DNA from 3 places in the Paenibacillus sp. FSL R5-0486 genome. Region 2 is predicted to be linked to each of the others. Evidence: a T-box and tRNA genes for the amino acid it is inferred to sense, from the RefSeq annotation. Region 2 holds a T-box; the other regions hold tRNA genes.
The links. A T-box is a leader RNA that pairs with one kind of tRNA and senses whether it is charged. The one in region 2 lies ahead of MKY01_RS16935 (alanine--tRNA ligase), so its partner is inferred to be a tRNA-Ala.
Positions count from the first base shown of each region.

Region 1 (5,779 bases), 3.5 Mb from region 2:
GGGGGTGTCCGAATGGGGAAACCCAGCTGGGGTAATTTCCAGTTACTCATAACTGAATACATAGGTTATGCAGAGGCATACCAGGGGAACTGAAACATCTAAGTACCCTGAGGAAGAGAAAACAATAGTGATTCCGTCAGTAGCGGCGAGCGAACGCGGAGAAGCCCAAACCAAAGAGCTTGCTCTTTGGGGTTGTGGGACGTCTCACATGGAGTTACAAAGGAACCGGTTAAGCGAAGAGGTCTGGAAAGGCCCGCCAAAGAAGGTAAAAGCCCTGTAGTTGAAAGTCTGTTCCCTCCGAGACGGATCCCGAGTAGTGCGGGGCACGTGAAACCCCGTATGAATCCGGCAGGACCATCTGCCAAGGCTAAATACTTCCTAGCGACCGATAGTGAAGCAGTACCGTGAGGGAAAGGTGAAAAGCACCCCGGAAGGGGAGTGAAATAGAACCTGAAACCGTGTGCTTACAAAAAGTCAGAGCCCGTTTTAGGGGTGATGGCGTGCCTTTTGTAGAATGAACCGGCGAGTTACGTTCCCGTGCAAGGTTAAGGTGAAGAGCCGGAGCCGCAGCGAAAGCGAGTCTGAATAGGGCGACTTAGTACGTGGACGTAGACCCGAAACCGGGTGATCTACCCCTGTCCAGGGTGAAGGTGCGGTAACACGCACTGGAGGCCCGAACCCACGCATGTTGAAAAATGCGGGGATGAGGTGGGGGTAGCGGAGAAATTCCAATCGAACTCGGAGATAGCTGGTTCTCCCCGAAATAGCTTTAGGGCTAGCCTCGGAAAACAGAGTCGTGGAGGTAGAGCACTGATTGGGTGCGGGGCCCGCAAGGGTTACCAAGCTCAGTCAAACTCCGAATGCCATAGACTTACTTCCGGGAGTCAGACAGTGAGTGCTAAGATCCATTGTCAAAAGGGAAACAGCCCAGACCATCAGCTAAGGTCCCCAAGTGTGTGTTAAGTGGGAAAGGATGTGGAGTTGCACAGACAACCAGGATGTTGGCTTAGAAGCAGCCATCATTGAAAGAGTGCGTAATAGCTCACTGGTCGAGTGACTCTGCGCCGAAAATGTAACGGGGCTAAACACACCACCGAAGCTATGGCTTGATGCTTTGCATCAGGGGTAGGGGAGCGTTGTATAAGGGTTGAAGGTGTACCGTAAGGAGCGCTGGACATTATACAAGTGAGAATGCCGGTATGAGTAACGAAAAGATCAGTGAGAATCTGATCCGCCGAAAGCCTAAGGGTTCCTGAGGAAGGCTCGTCCGCTCAGGGTAAGTCGGGACCTAAGGCGAGGCCGAAAGGCGTAGTCGAAGGACAACAGGTCGAAATTCCTGTACCACCGTAAGCCGTTATGAGCAATGGGGGGACGCAGTAGGGTAGTGACGCGGACTGATGGATGTCCGTCTAAGCAGTGAGGCTGATGTGTAGGCAAATCCGCACATTGTAAGGCTGAGCTGTGATGGGGAGCGAAAATTATAGTAGCGAAGGTCATGATCTCACACTGCCAAGAAAAGCCTCTAGCCAGGTGATGGTGCCCGTACCGCAAACCGACACAGGTAGGCGAGAAGAGTATTCTAAGGCGCGCGGAAGAACTCTCGTTAAGGAACTCGGCAAAATGACCCCGTAACTTCGGGAGAAGGGGTGCCCCGGTAGTGTGAATAGCACGAGGGGGCCGCAGTGAAAAGGCCCAAGCGACTGTTTAGCAAAAACACAGGTCTGTGCGAAGCCGTAAGGCGAAGTATACGGGCTGACGCCTGCCCGGTGCTGGAAGGTTAAGGGGAGTGGTTAGGAGCAATCCGAAGCTGTGAACCGAAGCCCCAGTAAACGGCGGCCGTAACTATAACGGTCCTAAGGTAGCGAAATTCCTTGTCAGGTAAATTCTGACCCGCACGAATGGCGTAACGACTTGGGCGCTGTCTCAACGAGAGATCCGGTGAAATTTTAATACCTGTGAAGATGCAGGTTACCCGCGACAAGACGGAAAGACCCCATGGAGCTTTACTGCAGCTTGATATTGAATTTGGGTACGATCTGTACAGGATAGGTGGGAGCCTTTGAAGCATGAGCGCCAGCTTGTGTGGAGGCAACGTTGGGATACCACCCTGATCGTATCTAGGTTCTAACCTGGTACCGTAATCCGGTGCGGGGACAGTGTCAGGTGGGCAGTTTGACTGGGGCGGTCGCCTCCTAAAGAGTAACGGAGGCGCCCAAAGGTTCCCTCAGAATGGTTGGAAATCATTCGAAGAGTGCAAAGGCATAAGGGAGCTTGACTGCGAGACCTACAAGTCGAGCAGGGACGAAAGTCGGGCTTAGTGATCCGGTGGTACCGCATGGAAGGGCCATCGCTCAACGGATAAAAGCTACCCTGGGGATAACAGGCTTATCTCCCCCAAGAGTCCACATCGACGGGGAGGTTTGGCACCTCGATGTCGGCTCATCGCATCCTGGGGCTGAAGTAGGTCCCAAGGGTTGGGCTGTTCGCCCATTAAAGCGGTACGCGAGCTGGGTTCAGAACGTCGTGAGACAGTTCGGTCCCTATCTGTCGTGGGCGTAGGAAATTTGAGAGGAGCTGTCCTTAGTACGAGAGGACCGGGATGGACGTACCGCTGGTGTACCAGTTGTTCCGCCAGGAGCACCGCTGGGTAGCTATGTACGGACGGGATAAACGCTGAAAGCATCTAAGCGTGAAGCCCCCCTCAAGATGAGATTTCCCAGTATGTAAGACCCCTTGAAGACGACGAGGTAGATAGGCTGGGGGTGGAAGTGCAGCAATGCATGGAGCTGACCAGTACTAATCGGTCGAGGGCTTATCCAATAGCAAGTGATAATTCGCATGTTTCGTTTCGAATCTAGTTTTCAGAGAACAACACTCTGAAATGTAAGCTATGCTATGCGTTTGGTGGCGATGGCGGAGGGGTTCCACACGTACCCATCCCGAACACGACCGTTAAGCCCTCTAGCGCCGATGGTACTTGGACCGCAGGGTCCTGGGAGAGTAGGACGCCGCCAAGCGAAACCCCATTGGGGTATTTTTTTTCGAAAATTGATAAGGGCCCTTAGCTCAGTTGGTTAGAGCGCACCTCTGATAAGGGTGAGGTCGGTGGTTCGAGTCCACCAGGGCCCATAGCAAGACCACAACAATGAAATACACCAGAGTATGGGGCCATAGCTCAGCTGGGAGAGCGCCTGCCTTGCAAGCAGGAGGTCAGCGGTTCGATCCCGCTTGGCTCCACCATTCCCTGATAGCTCAGTTGGTAGAGCACTCGACTGTTAATCGAGTTGTCACAGGTTCGAGCCCTGTTCGGGGAGCCAGTAAGGCCCGTTGGTCAAGGGGTTAAGACACCTCCCTTTCACGGAGGTAACAGGGGTTCGAATCCCCTACGGGTCATATTATGGAGGCTTAGCTCAGCTGGGAGAGCATCTGCCTTACAAGCAGAGGGTCGGGGGTTCGATCCCCTCAGCCTCCACCATATAAACTTTATAACGACGCGGGGTGGAGCAGCCCGGTAGCTCGTCGGGCTCATAACCCGAAGGCCGCAGGTTCAAATCCTGCCCCCGCAATTATACTTTCCTTTGAGAAAGTGATCTGGAACCGTGGTGTAGTTGGCCTAACATGCCTGCCTGTCACGCAGGAGATCGCGGGTTCGAATCCCGTCGGTTCCGCCATTTTTTTATTCTAGTAAGGCTCGGTAGCTCAGTCGGTAGAGCAGAGGACTGAAAATCCTCGTGTCGGCGGTTCGATTCCGTCCCGAGCCACCATTTATAACACCATGTAATACGCCGGTGTAGCTCAACTGGTAGAGCAACTGACTTGTAATCAGTAGGTTGGGGGTTCAAGTCCTCTCGCCGGCACCATGTAATCCTGGAGGATTAGCGAAGCGGCCAAACGCATCAGACTGTAAATCTGCTCCCGTACGGGTTCGGTGGTTCGAATCCATCATCCTCCACCAGTTTTTCTATGAGTCATTAGCTCAGTTGGTAGAGCACCTGACTTTTAATCAGGGTGTCGAAGGTTCGAGCCCTTCATGACTCACCATTATATGCGCGTGTGGCGGAATTGGCAGACGCACTAGACTTAGGATCTAGCGTCTTTGACGTGGGGGTTCAAGTCCCTCCACGCGCATCCTTTATTTGCGGAAGTGGCTCAGCGGTAGAGCATCGCCTTGCCAAGGCGAGGGTCGCGGGTTCGATTCCCGTCTTCCGCTCCAATATTTTGCGCCCTTAGCTCAGCTGGATAGAGCGTTTGACTACGAATCAAAAGGCCGGGAGTTCGAATCTCTCAGGGCGCGCCATTATAACTTCATATTTTGCCGGCGTGGCGGAATGGCAGACGCGCTCGACTCAAAATCGAGTGGGAAACCGTGGAGGTTCGAGTCCTCTCGCCGGTATAGATAACGGGATGTAGCTCAGCTTGGTAGAGCACCTGGTTTGGGACCAGGGGGTCGCATGTTCAAATCGTGTCATCCCGATTTTTTTTATGCGGGTGTAGTTCAATGGTAGAACTTTAGCCTTCCAAGCTAATAGCGTGGGTTCGATTCCCATCACCCGCTTATATATTGAAAAAGAAAGAGACGGTACTCACCGTCTCTTTCTTTTTTTCTGCATTCACAGGCATATTGACCATGATTGTATACGAAGATCATGGATTATATAGCTGATTAGCATGTACCAACATGTATCCCATCCTCACGATATATTCCCCTCTCTTTTAAGTCTGTCCTTAGTCATTGTGGAAGTGTTCAAATAGAGAAGGTCTAACACATGTTTGAACACAAGAATATCTTTTCTTTATCACAATTTATAAAAACGCTTACAAAAATAGCTTGCGTAAATCATTAACCTGTAATACCATATCAATTAAGCGCTTAACCTTTAGGGGTAAGGCGCTTAAACTTAACTTAGATTAAGCGCTTAACCCGTAAAGGAAAGGACGGCGATCAAACTCATGAAAACAATTCGATTAACGATGGCTCAGGCACTGCTTCGATACCTGGATCAGCAATATATCTCGGTTGACGGGGTGGAAACCAAGTTTGTGAAGGGAATCATCGGTATTTTTGGACATGGCAATGTAACAGGCATTGGAGAAGCGCTGGAGCGCAGTCCGGGAAGCCTGACGTATATGCAAGGCAAGAACGAACAAGGAATGGTGCATACGGCAGCGGCTTATGCCAAGCAGAAGAACCGTAGACAGATCTATGCATGTACTACATCCATTGGACCTGGTGCTTTGAATATGATTACGGCGGCAGCTACTGCAACGGTGAACCGAATTCCGGTTTTATTGCTTCCTGGAGACAACTTTGCTACACGGGAACCGGACCCGGTACTTCAGCAGTTGGAAGTGAGCAGTGATTATACAATCTCAGCCACTGATCCATTCAAAGCCGTCAGCAAGTACTGGGATCGCATCGTTCGTCCCGAACAGTTGATGATTGCTGTTACACAGGCCATGCGTGTGCTAACCGATCCAGCAGAGACGGGAGCAGTAACGCTCGCATTGCCGCAGGATGTGCAGGCAGAAGCGTACGATTACCCGGAATCTTTCTTTGCCCGCAAAGTACATTATCTGGATCGTCGTCCCCCGGTACAGGCAGCCATTGAACGGGCAACGGAGCAGATTGCCCGAGGCAGAAAGCCGCTGCTCGTTGCAGGCGGCGGTGTGTTGTACTCTGAGGCGTCCGTTCAACTCGTGGAGTTCGCCGAGGTATTTGGTATTCCGATCGCCGAGACGCAGGCGGGCAAGAGCGCAGTTTCTTGGGACCACCCACTAA
Region 1 is NZ_CP150237.1:317,875-323,653, forward strand. Features, by position in the region: rRNA gene MKY01_RS01405 (23S ribosomal RNA) at 1-2,820, shown strand, start outside; rRNA gene rrf (5S ribosomal RNA) at 2,901-3,017, shown strand; tRNA gene MKY01_RS01415 (tRNA-Ile) at 3,056-3,129, shown strand; tRNA gene MKY01_RS01420 (tRNA-Ala) at 3,165-3,240, shown strand; tRNA gene MKY01_RS01425 (tRNA-Asn) at 3,242-3,317, shown strand; tRNA gene MKY01_RS01430 (tRNA-Glu) at 3,322-3,393, shown strand; tRNA gene MKY01_RS01435 (tRNA-Val) at 3,400-3,475, shown strand; tRNA gene MKY01_RS01440 (tRNA-Met) at 3,493-3,566, shown strand; tRNA gene MKY01_RS01445 (tRNA-Asp) at 3,594-3,671, shown strand; tRNA gene MKY01_RS01450 (tRNA-Phe) at 3,689-3,764, shown strand; tRNA gene MKY01_RS01455 (tRNA-Thr) at 3,785-3,860, shown strand; tRNA gene MKY01_RS01460 (tRNA-Tyr) at 3,870-3,955, shown strand; tRNA gene MKY01_RS01465 (tRNA-Lys) at 3,966-4,041, shown strand; tRNA gene MKY01_RS01470 (tRNA-Leu) at 4,048-4,128, shown strand; tRNA gene MKY01_RS01475 (tRNA-Gly) at 4,139-4,213, shown strand; tRNA gene MKY01_RS01480 (tRNA-Arg) at 4,221-4,297, shown strand; tRNA gene MKY01_RS01485 (tRNA-Leu) at 4,315-4,393, shown strand; tRNA gene MKY01_RS01490 (tRNA-Pro) at 4,401-4,474, shown strand; tRNA gene MKY01_RS01495 (tRNA-Gly) at 4,485-4,555, shown strand; gene iolD (3D-(3,5/4)-trihydroxycyclohexane-1,2-dione acylhydrolase (decyclizing)) at 4,951-5,779, shown strand, end outside.
Region 1: it encodes a tRNA-Ala, which carries the amino acid that the T-box ahead of MKY01_RS16935 (alanine--tRNA ligase) is inferred to sense. The anticodon was not compared.

Region 2 (5,779 bases):
ATGGGAAGGATAGATGTAGATTTTGCCCTCGTAGACATGGACGGACGGGTCAGCAGTGAAGATGTGGGTTACGAGCGGCTGGTGGGGCTTAGGTAGTTGTTGTTGATTCATAAGGCATCTCCTTTGGTATTGGAATAATAAAATACTTCATAATAAGTAGGGCTGGCGTTCTCTGTACCGTTGCCCGAGGCGCGCAGCCCCAGGTAGATGCCGGTGAAGCCGCTGGCTGAGGCACGCGAACACGGGAGCGCCTCATCATCTAGCATGTAGGCATTCCCGCGCTCGCTCCAGGAATAGCGCTCAATTCTCCGGCGATTACGGGATTACGGTAATTCATTGAATGCATCGTACTCTCCCTCTGAATTAAAAGCAAGCGCTTACAATTTCTAATGTTATTGTATAAGCCCCGCTTGTTTTTTCCTATACACATACTAAAGATCTTCCCCCCCGAAAAAATGTACAATTCCCGCCCATCTCATTATATTGGAAATATACACCAATTGCTCGCATTTTGTTTACCCGGCGGGACATTTTTGGTGAGTTCTATTACAGGCCGCAAACTTTGTAACAGATCTTCTCCCCATACAAAGATAAGTTATGAGGTGAAACATATACATTCTTATATCTTAAATAAGAATACTTCAATGAAGTCAACTTTTTTGCGTTGTCTTGTCACACATGATTACTTCTTCTCCTCTGGATCGCAACCGTTATTTTTTGTGTGTTCTTTCGTTATTATCTTCCAGGAAAAATGATTTTTCTAATTATATAATAACGAGCTTTCATGTTAAACCACCTGCCCGTTAGCTTAATGAATTAACAGGCAAAATAACAATTAGATTTTAGCCTAATCGGCAATCGGACTAAGTTCTTGTCCTTGGCTCGGGACAAGAACTTAGTCCGATAAAATAAAAAGCCGCTAAAATAGCGACTTCAATAGGATCATGTTCTTGTCCCTCAACATTTAGTGTCATACACTATATAGCTCGATTTTCGTTCTGTTTTTATAAGTTCCCCTTTCTTGCATTAAAAAAGCAATTCGGACTTAATCCCGCCAACGGAAAGGCCAAGCGATTTCAAACCCTCTTCGATTGCCGGATTTATCATTCATCCTGGATTCCCGGCAACTCATAACGTTGTTGCAAATGGCAATCCTAAAACATCAGCTATTGTTCCATGTTTTGGAAATATTTATTAATTACTCCTTTAATCCTTCTAACTCCAGCAGCAGAAGATTGTTCTTTTTTAATACTGAACTTTCCTAAGTTTGTTGTATCTTCTACATGAGGTCCTCCACATACTTCTCGACTCCAAACTTTCCCTTCGTTATCTTTGATTGTATACACTTTAACGATATCCGGATATTTATCCCAAAAATTCCCTTCCACATTACTTTCTTTTGCTTCAACTTTAGGCATCTCGGAAATATAGGTAACTGCTTTTGATGAAATCGCATCATTCACATACTTTTCCACCTCAGCTATTTGCTCTGGCGTAAGTTTTTCATCATGGTTGAAGTCAAACCGTAATCGTTCTGAAGTAATATTACTGCCTTGTTGATGAACATGATCACCTAACACTTCCCTTAAACCAGCAAGTAATAAATGAGATACCGTGTGCAGCGCTGTTGTTTCTTTTGAATGTTCAGCGAGTCCACCTTTAAATTTACCCGCAGAAGCAGTTCTGCTCTTTTCGGCATGTTTCTTTGCCGCCTCTAAATAAGAAGCCTTATCCTCCATGTTATATCCACTTTCAGTTAGAAACTCTTCCGTCAACTCCAAGGGAAACCCATATGTTTCGTAAAAATAAAAAGCATCTGCACCTGTAACTTTACCCTTATTCTTAAGATGTTTTTGTATTTCAAATTCTCCTTGCTGTAAAGTTCTATAGAAAAGATTTTCTTCCTTATTTATTATTTCGATAACTTTCTTTTTATTATCCGTCAAATCTTCATAAGTTGTTGCTTCATCGATATAAACTTCAGACAACTTACCCACAAAACTGCCTTGTATGCCTATCTTTTTACCTGCTCGAATCGCCCTTCTTAATAATCTTCTTGTTATATACCCTGCATCACTATTCGCTGGTTCTGCACCATCATTAATTAAAAAAGTAGCCGCTCTCACATGATCAAGTATGATTCTAAACGACTTTAAATCGTCAGTATATTGTTTACCACTTATCTCCATCAATTTTATCTTGGGATTAAAGAAGAAAGCCGTGTTATAAATATCCTTGTCACTATTAAGGGCTGTTGCAACCCTTTCTAATCCACCTCCATAATCAATATTGGGATTTTGCATTTTTACAAATCCTGTGTCTTCTTTTTTGTAACACATAAATACGTTGTTCCCAATTTCTAAAAATCTCTCGCTTTCAGAAGCAGGATGATCCAGTGAATCACCATCTGGCTCAAGATCGTAGAACATTTCACTATCAGGCCCACCGGGTTCACCAACAGGCATATCCACTGGACTTCCGGATCGACTCCACCAATTTTCTTTTTCATCGTATAAGAATATTTTCCCACCTCTAGATGCCCCATATTGATACGGATCATCTTCAACGATAGGTTCTATACCAACTGATTTAAATTTTTCTGACCAGATTTGAATGGTTTCCGTATCTTTCTGTATATTCAAATCATCACTTCCTATAAAAACACTGATATATAGTCTGCCAGGATCAATTCCTAATTCTTTAATATGCCAATTCCAAACGGCATCGATTTGCTTTTTCTTATAGTGATTTTCATTTGCTTTAAACTCCCATCGACCTACCATTTCAAAAAATGTCAGATGCGACGTATCTCCTACTTCATCAATATCGCCTGTCCTTAAACACTTCTGAATATTAGCAATGTCATTGCCTATTGGATGCTTTTCCCCCAATAAATATGGAACCATAGGTTGCATTCCGCTTCCCGTAAACAGTGTTGAGGGATCATTCTCTGGCAACAAGCTAGAAGAGGGCACTTGGCTAGCCCCTATTCCTTTCATAAAGTCAATGTATGATTTTCTTAATTCATCTGGTGTCATTTTAACCATGCTCAATACCTCCATTTTATTATTATTTATACTTGAAAAATGATTTTGCATATGTTTAAACGAAAAAGAATAAAACAAAAAAGCCCTAAGCTGACATATTTCATGTCAACTTAGGGCGAACGATTATGTCCGTGGTACCACCTAAATTCAGATTTCTCTGCACTCGATCAATACGGGATATCTCCGATATTGTTTCCTGAATAACGGTGGAACTCCGTTGAAGCCTACTGAGATTCCTCTGTTCGGTTCACAGCTCCGAGACTGCTTCGCTATTAGATCAATGAAGATTCGCACCAACCATCTTCTCTCTGTGAGATCCCTAATAGCTACTATTTCTCATCATAGCCTTTTCGTTTTAAGTTAAAGCTATGCTATCACACTCAACTTGCTCCGTCAATTAACATTTATGTTAAATTCTTAAAAGGGCAGAAATTAGTTAATCTGCCCTTTTCTTTGGAGGTTATTGCTTGTTAAAGCGATAGAGATAGGATTCATTCGTTGACAAACTTCTCAAATTCACTTTTCAGCCAATGCTGATTCTGATATGCAATATACTGTTCCATCCGAATCAGTAGATCAACCAATTCTGGCTTTGTTAGCTGCATATAACGCTAAAATCATCACCAATTTTAAAACAGAATGGTTTCGGGGGTAACACCCTTAGGATACTCTTCCTCCCATACGTTTTTCTCTACATAGGCCTGGTACCACATCTCTGCAATTACATCCGGATCATTAATTGCGCCGGTACCTGACTCCTTGATCAATAAACCTAATGAGCGGTGGCCCACAAAAATCCCTTGAGCAGACAATGAAGTATGAAGATTAGTAACATAATTGCGTAACCCTGAAAGAGCAATACCGATATTCCCCATCATGGACACAGGGTACATGGCGGATAATCCTGAGGTAAAGAGCAAGGCTCCCTCTTTCCTGGCGAGCATATCAGGGAGAACCGTATTGACGACATGGATGGCACTAACCACATTCGCCTCAAATGCGTCCCTGGCGTTCTCCGCCGTTAACTCCAATACAGAAGTGGGAGGATAATTGCCTGCTGTTGGACTGAATTCCAACACATCAATCTGACCATACTTTTCTTTCATGTTGGTCATAGCCTGTTCAATCTGTTCCTTGTTAAAAATATCTGCTACGAAATAAGATGCCTCGATACCATCCGCTTTCAGTTCCTCCACCATATCTTGCAGTTTTGCAGCATTTCTTGCAACTAATGCCACTTGGAAGCCGCGCTTGCCAAAGCTCTTCGCAATAGATAATCCTAATCCCTTACCTGCACCAACAATCGCCAGTGTTTTCATTTATGATTCTCCTTTTATGAATGAGTTAGTGAGTTCAATTGACAGTTTTAATTGTAAAACGTACCCTTAAAGGGCTCAATGGTTGATATAATTCAATGTGTTAATTAAACATCACTTTTGATAAATCCGACTATTATTTATGGAGGGGAAGCACGAATTGGGTAAAGATAAAGTGGATCTGCGCATTCTCAAAACGCGGAAAGCCATTAAAGAAGCGTTTCTGAGATTAGTACAAACCAAAGGCTATGAACGAATTACTGTGCAGGACATTGCCAAAGAAGCGATGATAAATCGCAACACATTTTATTTGCACTATGTAGATAAACCTCAATTCATGGAGAAGTTATTTCAGGAAAACGTGGAGAGTTTAAATGCTTGCTTAAGCCTGGAAGTGAGTTCAATTCATGAGATGGATAAAGATATGTTTGCGACCATGTTAAAAACGATTTTCGACGATATTGAAGCCAATATGATATTCTTTAAGACAATGATCACTCAAAATATTTATCCAAACTTCTCCGTTTACTTGAAAGAGGCTTTTAAAACGATCATTTTTTCGGGAATCGGCGATCATCGCCACGATGAGAAGATAAAAATTGGCATCGAATACATGATATCTGGATTGGTAGGAGTAATTTGTCTCTGGATAGTTGAACCGGAGAACTACAGGGTAGATAACTTTATCGAGCAACTGAGTGAAATTCACTATTCTAACATGGTTGACTTGCTGAAGGATACTTGATAATAAACTAGTATGATCTGAACAGAAAGGCTATTCTTGCCGAATCTGATCTGGCTCGACTCCCTGCTTAGATCTGTCAGAACTAGGCAGGCATAGAATAATGTTTGCAGCCGAGAGAGTTCAGGTTGGTAGGATGGCCCGCCTGTTTCACCATACTTTGAATCAACTTGCTTAATGGGTAATTACCACCACTACAAAGCAGAATATCCCCGTTAAGTATAAATTCTCACTTACATACAATTGATTTCATTAAACCGAAGATTATTTATAATCCATATTTTGTAAAATTAATCTTAATCCAAAATAGCAAATAATCGGTTGCTTCCTTTATGATGTTGAGCTTGAATGCGGCAAGTGTCTTTTTGTACTTATGAAATTTGCATTCACGATCTTAGGTGGAACCCCTAAGCACATATTCGCGTCCCGATGGTTGGCGCAGATTGATTGGCCTTTACCAGAAAAAAACTTATTTTTAAAAAAACGTTATTCCGCGCGAATTCTTAAATTCATGTGCTTTTTTCTTGCCACATGATCTTCATCATGATGCTATTTAGATAGATACCTAATCCGAAATGACACAACGTTCTTGTCCTTAAAACAAAAAAAGCCGCTGTAATAGCGACTTTAATGGAACAATGTTCTTGTCCCTCGACAATTTCGTTCTGTTTTTG
Region 2 is NZ_CP150237.1:3,812,538-3,818,316, reverse strand. Features, by position in the region: gene MKY01_RS16940 (glycoside hydrolase family 43 protein) at 1-111, opposite strand, end outside; gene MKY01_RS16935 (alanine--tRNA ligase) at 1,167-3,047, opposite strand; T-box leader at 3,156-3,399, opposite strand; gene MKY01_RS16930 (SDR family NAD(P)-dependent oxidoreductase) at 3,677-4,366, opposite strand; gene MKY01_RS16925 (TetR/AcrR family transcriptional regulator) at 4,524-5,108, shown strand.

Region 3 (5,779 bases), 3.5 Mb from region 2:
TCCAAGCCAAAGAGCAACTTACTCATTTAATCGGTAAGGACACGGTCTCCATTATTCATATCATGATGGGTCATCTGTTAATCTACGGGCGACGCAATGGGGGCGCTGTTCTATATAACGACCTGGGCGTGTCCCCTTCACACGATCTGCTTCCAGGGCAAGTCTATCGTGCATTGGATGAACAGGAGTTGCCTCAAATGGTTGGAGATCGCATGTTACTGATTGTGGACCAGGACTCAGAATCCCAGCAACGTTGGCATAAACTACAACATACTCAGCAATGGCAAGATTTGATGCCTGTGCAGAACCAACATGTATATCTGCTAGATGAAATGCCGTGGTTGGATTATTCACCATATGCTCATGATCAGATCATCGATGAAACCCTGAAACTTTTTGGTGGAACTCAGCACATTAATCCATGACCGGATAGCACAGAAGGCTATGTCTCCCCCAACATGAGACCGCTACAATATAAAGTGTACTGAGAATCAATATCATTAGAAACACAGGGGGATTATGATGTACAAACAGCAATATGTCAAAATAACGGGGATCCTGTTCATACTCGCGATGTTACTTGTTGCGTGTGGACAGACACCTGCAAGCACTTCGCAGCCATCTGCAGATGGCGTAAAATCAGCTGCGGGGACAGATGGGGACTCATCCACTGAATCAGCTACTAAGACCGTGGAGAGCGCCAGTGGCAGCAAAGAAATCCCGGCACATCCCGAACGGATTGTGTCCATTAATATGGAGGACATTCTCCTCTCCTTGGAGGTACCACTGGTACTTGCTACACCTATTGGTCGGCAAGATTACCTGAATGAGCAACTTGAAGCTCAAGGCGTGGATGTCGAACCCATCAATGAAAGTGTCAATTTTGAAGCTGTAGTCAGCGCCAATCCGGACCTCATTATTGCCAATGCCAGTTTGGATGCCAAAATTCTCGAACAACTCGAGAAGATCGCGCCTACGATCACTTATGATCGCCGTAATTGGCAGGAATCTATCGTGCAGGTAGCTACTGCGCTAGATATTGAAGAGCGGGCTGAACAGCTTTTACAAAAAAATAAAGACCAAGTAACTGAATCTCAGAAGCTCGCAGCCGATATCACCAAGACCAAACCTACAGCTGCATTCCTGCGCCTCGAAGAGAAGGATATGCGTTTGTTCTTCTCTTCCATTCCATCCACGCCATTTCCAGCTTCCAGTTATGTAGGAGCGGGTTATGAGGTTGGATTCACTCCCGATGCTCTCGTTACCAAACTCGAGGCAGAGAACCCGGATCGGATGAATGCCAGTATCTCGGTAGAACTTTTGCCTGAAATCAAAGCAGACTATCTGTTTATCGTGTCCATTAGCTCAGATGGGTCAGCTGAAGCGTTGCAAAAAACAAAAGATGAACTCAATGAAATCCAGCAACTCCAAGTATGGAAAAGCCTACCCGCTGTTCAAAATGGTCATGTCTATGTCCTCAATGCTAAGAAATGGCTCATTGACGGCCCTATTGCCGAATCGCTCAAACGTAATGAGATGCTCGAAGTTCTTGGACTACCTGCTCCATAATAGTAAACATACTTCTGTTTCATCCACAACAAACAAAAGGAGATCTACCGAAAATCCGGTGAATCTCCTTTTGTTTTAATATTTCAAATGGCCTCATTCAGTTCTGTTTCATGAAAAATCATTCTACATGCTTAACAGCTAAATGTATTTCATGTACACCTTTCTCATCCTGCAATTAATTAGGGATAGGTAATCATCAAAATCATATATAACTTTCCGGCTTTTAATATATTTTAAAATTTTGGGCTGTTTCAATCCCAAGTGCACTCTGGATAAACGTATTAGCCACTTTCTCTACAGGTACAGGATTAAATCCAATAAAGAAATCCTTATATTTTTCCGCAGACTCTACAAACAGATTAGGACTAACCGAATTCAAACGAATGCCTCTTGGTAACTCAAACGCTGCCGCTTTGGCAAACGAATCAATAGCCCCATTGACCATAGCACTTGATGCACCTTGCTCAATAGGGTGGTCTTGTATAATGCCACTGACCAGCGTGAAACTCCCCTTGTCGTTAATATAGTGCTGTCCAATCAATACGATATTGACCTGTCCAAGCAGTTTACCCTGCACACTAATCATATTGTTCTCAGGTGTCAGTTCTTCGAGTTTCGCATAATGGGTCTGGCCCGCCGCCACAATGACGTAATCAATATTTCTCACCGTTTCGAAGAGGGTTGTAATACTCTCTGTCGACGTCATATCCACCTGAACATCCCCGGATTGTCTACCTGCTGTAATAACCTCAACGGAATAATCTTTCAGTTTCGCAACAACGGCTTTACCTAATGTTCCGTTTCCACCAATGACCAGAGCTCTTTTCATTACTGTTTGTCCTCCTTTATAAATAAATACGGTTAATCAGATACGAATTGTTCTATTTATTTAAACAAAGATTCCATCCTTAATCAAATGACAATTGACCCTATTTTAAATAAATTACACTTATTCTTTTTAACACAAAAAAAGCCTTTGCTATAAGCAAAGGCTCTTCTATATGTTACTAAGAAGCGGGTGATGGGAATCGAACCCACGCTATTAGCTTGGAAGGCTAAAGTTCTACCATTGAACTACACCCGCAAATAAAAAAAATCGGGATGACACGATTTGAACATGCGACCCCCTGGTCCCAAACCAGGTGCTCTACCAAGCTGAGCTACATCCCGATACTTATGAGAATAATGGCGCGCCCTGAGAGATTCGAACTCCCGGCCTTTTGATTCGTAGTCAAACGCTCTATCCAGCTGAGCTAAGGGCGCAAATATTGGAGCGGAAGACGGGAATCGAACCCGCGACCCTCGCCTTGGCAAGGCGATGCTCTACCGCTGAGCCACTTCCGCAAAACATATGGTGCGGTCGAGAGGACTCGAACCTCCACGGGGGTTAGCCCACACGGACCTGAACCGTGCGCGTCTGCCAATTCCGCCACGACCGCAAAATATAATGGTGAGTCATGAAGGGCTCGAACCTTCGACACCCTGATTAAAAGTCAGGTGCTCTACCAACTGAGCTAATGACTCGTAATGAAATGGCTGGGGATATAGGATTTGAACCTATGCATGACGGAGTCAAAGTCCGTTGCCTTACCGCTTGGCTAATCCCCATTAAAAAATCATGGGGCGATCGAGGGGAATTGAACCCCCGAATGCCGGATCCACAAACCGGTGCGTTAACCACTTCGCCACGACCGCCATAGAGTAAGCCATTCATCCACTAAGAGAATCTTAGTATTAACAATTTTACTTGTAATATACATTCTATCACAAATTCAGATGTAAATACTAAAAATGGTGCCGGCGAGAGGACTTGAACCCCCAACCTACTGATTACAAGTCAGTTGCTCTACCAGTTGAGCTACACCGGCACGGTGTATATTTAATTAAAAAATGGCGGAACCGACGGGATTCGAACCCGCGATCTCCTGCGTGACAGGCAGGCATGTTAGGCCAACTACACCACGGTTCCAGATCACTTTCTCAAGGAAAGTATAATTGCGGGGGCAGGATTTGAACCTGCGGCCTTCGGGTTATGAGCCCGACGAGCTACCGGGCTGCTCCACCCCGCGTCGTTATAAAGTTATATGGTGGAGGCTGAGGGGATCGAACCCCCGACCCTCTGCTTGTAAGGCAGATGCTCTCCCAGCTGAGCTAAGCCTCCATAATATGACCCGTAGGGGATTCGAACCCCTGTTACCTCCGTGAAAGGGAGGTGTCTTAACCCCTTGACCAACGGGCCTTGCTAAAAAATATCTGGCGGAGAGAGAGGGATTCGAACCCTCGAGACGCTTGTGACGCCTACACGATTTCCAATCGTGCTCCTTCGGCCAGCTCGGACACCTCTCCATATGGCTCCCCGAACAGGGCTCGAACCTGTGACAACTCGATTAACAGTCGAGTGCTCTACCAACTGAGCTATCAGGGAATGGTGGAGCCAAGCGGGATCGAACCGCTGACCTCCTGCTTGCAAGGCAGGCGCTCTCCCAGCTGAGCTATGGCCCCATACACTGTGTATTTCTTGTTGTGGTCTTGCTATGGGCCCTGGTGGACTCGAACCACCGGCCTCACCCTTATCAGAGGTGCGCTCTAACCAACTGAGCTAAGGGCCCTAATATATATCCCTTATTCCTTGGCAAGGGGGGCAAAAAAAATACCCCAAAGGGAAATCGCTTGGCGGCGTCCTACTCTCCCAGGACCCTGCGGTCCAAGTACCATCGGCGCTAGAGGGCTTAACGGTCGTGTTCGGGATGGGTACGTGTGGAACCCCTCCGCCATCGCCACCAAACGCATAGCTTAGCTTACATTTCAGAGATCGTTCTCTGAAAACTAGATTCGAAACGAAACATGCGAATTACAACTTGCTAATTGGATAAGCCCTCGACCGATTAGTACTGGTCAGCTCCATGCATTGCTGCACTTCCACCCCCAGCCTATCTACCTCGTCGTCTTCAAGGGGTCTTACATACTGGGAAATCTCATCTTGAGGGGGGCTTCACGCTTAGATGCTTTCAGCGTTTATCCCGTCCGTACATAGCTACCCAGCGGTGCTCCTGGCGGAACAACTGGTACACCAGCGGTACGTCCATCCCGGTCCTCTCGTACTAAGGACAGCTCCTCTCAAATTTCCTACGCCCACGACAGATAGGGACCGAACTGTCTCACGACGTTCTGAACCCAGCTCGCGTACCGCTTTAATGGGCGAACAGCCCAACCCTTGGGACCTACTTCAGCCCCAGGATGCGATGAGCCGACATCGAGGTGCCAAACCTCCCCGTCGATGTGGACTCTTGGGGGAGATAAGCCTGTTATCCCCAGGGTAGCTTTTATCCGTTGAGCGATGGCCCTTCCATGCGGTACCACCGGATCACTAAGCCCGACTTTCGTCCCTGCTCGACTTGTAGGTCTCGCAGTCAAGCTCCCTTATGCCTTTGCACTCTTCGAATGATTTCCAACCATTCTGAGGGAACCTTTGGGCGCCTCCGTTACTCTTTAGGAGGCGACCGCCCCAGTCAAACTGCCCACCTGACACTGTCCCCGCACCGGATTACGGTACCAGGTTAGAACCTAGATACGATCAGGGTGGTATCCCAACGTTGCCTCCATGCAAGCTGGCGCTCACACTTCAAAGGCTCCCACCTATCCTGTACAGATCGTACCCAAATTCAATATCAAGCTGCAGTAAAGCTCCATGGGGTCTTTCCGTCTTGTCGCGGGTAACCTGCATCTTCACAGGTATTAAAATTTCACCGGATCTCTCGTTGAGACAGCGCCCAAGTCGTTACGCCATTCGTGCGGGTCAGAATTTACCTGACAAGGAATTTCGCTACCTTAGGACCGTTATAGTTACGGCCGCCGTTTACTGGGGCTTCGGTTCACAGCTTCGGATTGCTCCTAACCACTCCCCTTAACCTTCCAGCACCGGGCAGGCGTCAGCCCGTATACTTCGCCTTACGGCTTCGCACAGACCTGTGTTTTTGCTAAACAGTCGCTTGGGCCTTTTCACTGCGGCCCCCTCGTGCTATTCACACTACCGGGGCACCCCTTCTCCCGAAGTTACGGGGTCATTTTGCCGAGTTCCTTAACGAGAGTTCTTCCGCGCGCCTTAGAATACTCTTCTCGCCTACCTGTGTCGGTTTGCGGTACGGGCACCATCACCTGGCTAGAGGCTTTTCTTGGCAGTGTGAGATCATGACCTTCGCTACTATAATTT
Region 3 is NZ_CP150237.1:356,499-362,277, reverse strand. Features, by position in the region: gene MKY01_RS01770 (AraC family transcriptional regulator) at 1-425, shown strand, start outside; gene MKY01_RS01765 (ABC transporter substrate-binding protein) at 520-1,569, shown strand; gene MKY01_RS01760 (short chain dehydrogenase) at 1,793-2,398, opposite strand; tRNA gene MKY01_RS01755 (tRNA-Gly) at 2,583-2,653, opposite strand; tRNA gene MKY01_RS01750 (tRNA-Pro) at 2,666-2,739, opposite strand; tRNA gene MKY01_RS01745 (tRNA-Arg) at 2,756-2,832, opposite strand; tRNA gene MKY01_RS01740 (tRNA-Gly) at 2,839-2,913, opposite strand; tRNA gene MKY01_RS01735 (tRNA-Leu) at 2,922-3,008, opposite strand; tRNA gene MKY01_RS01730 (tRNA-Lys) at 3,018-3,093, opposite strand; tRNA gene MKY01_RS01725 (tRNA-Gln) at 3,103-3,177, opposite strand; tRNA gene MKY01_RS01720 (tRNA-His) at 3,189-3,264, opposite strand; tRNA gene MKY01_RS01715 (tRNA-Thr) at 3,362-3,437, opposite strand; tRNA gene MKY01_RS01710 (tRNA-Asp) at 3,461-3,538, opposite strand; tRNA gene MKY01_RS01705 (tRNA-Met) at 3,565-3,638, opposite strand; tRNA gene MKY01_RS01700 (tRNA-Val) at 3,655-3,730, opposite strand; tRNA gene MKY01_RS01695 (tRNA-Glu) at 3,737-3,808, opposite strand; tRNA gene MKY01_RS01690 (tRNA-Ser) at 3,824-3,915, opposite strand; tRNA gene MKY01_RS01685 (tRNA-Asn) at 3,919-3,994, opposite strand; tRNA gene MKY01_RS01680 (tRNA-Ala) at 3,996-4,071, opposite strand; tRNA gene MKY01_RS01675 (tRNA-Ile) at 4,105-4,178, opposite strand; rRNA gene rrf (5S ribosomal RNA) at 4,238-4,354, opposite strand; rRNA gene MKY01_RS01665 (23S ribosomal RNA) at 4,435-5,779, opposite strand, start outside.
Region 3: it encodes a tRNA-Ala, which carries the amino acid that the T-box ahead of MKY01_RS16935 (alanine--tRNA ligase) is inferred to sense. The anticodon was not compared.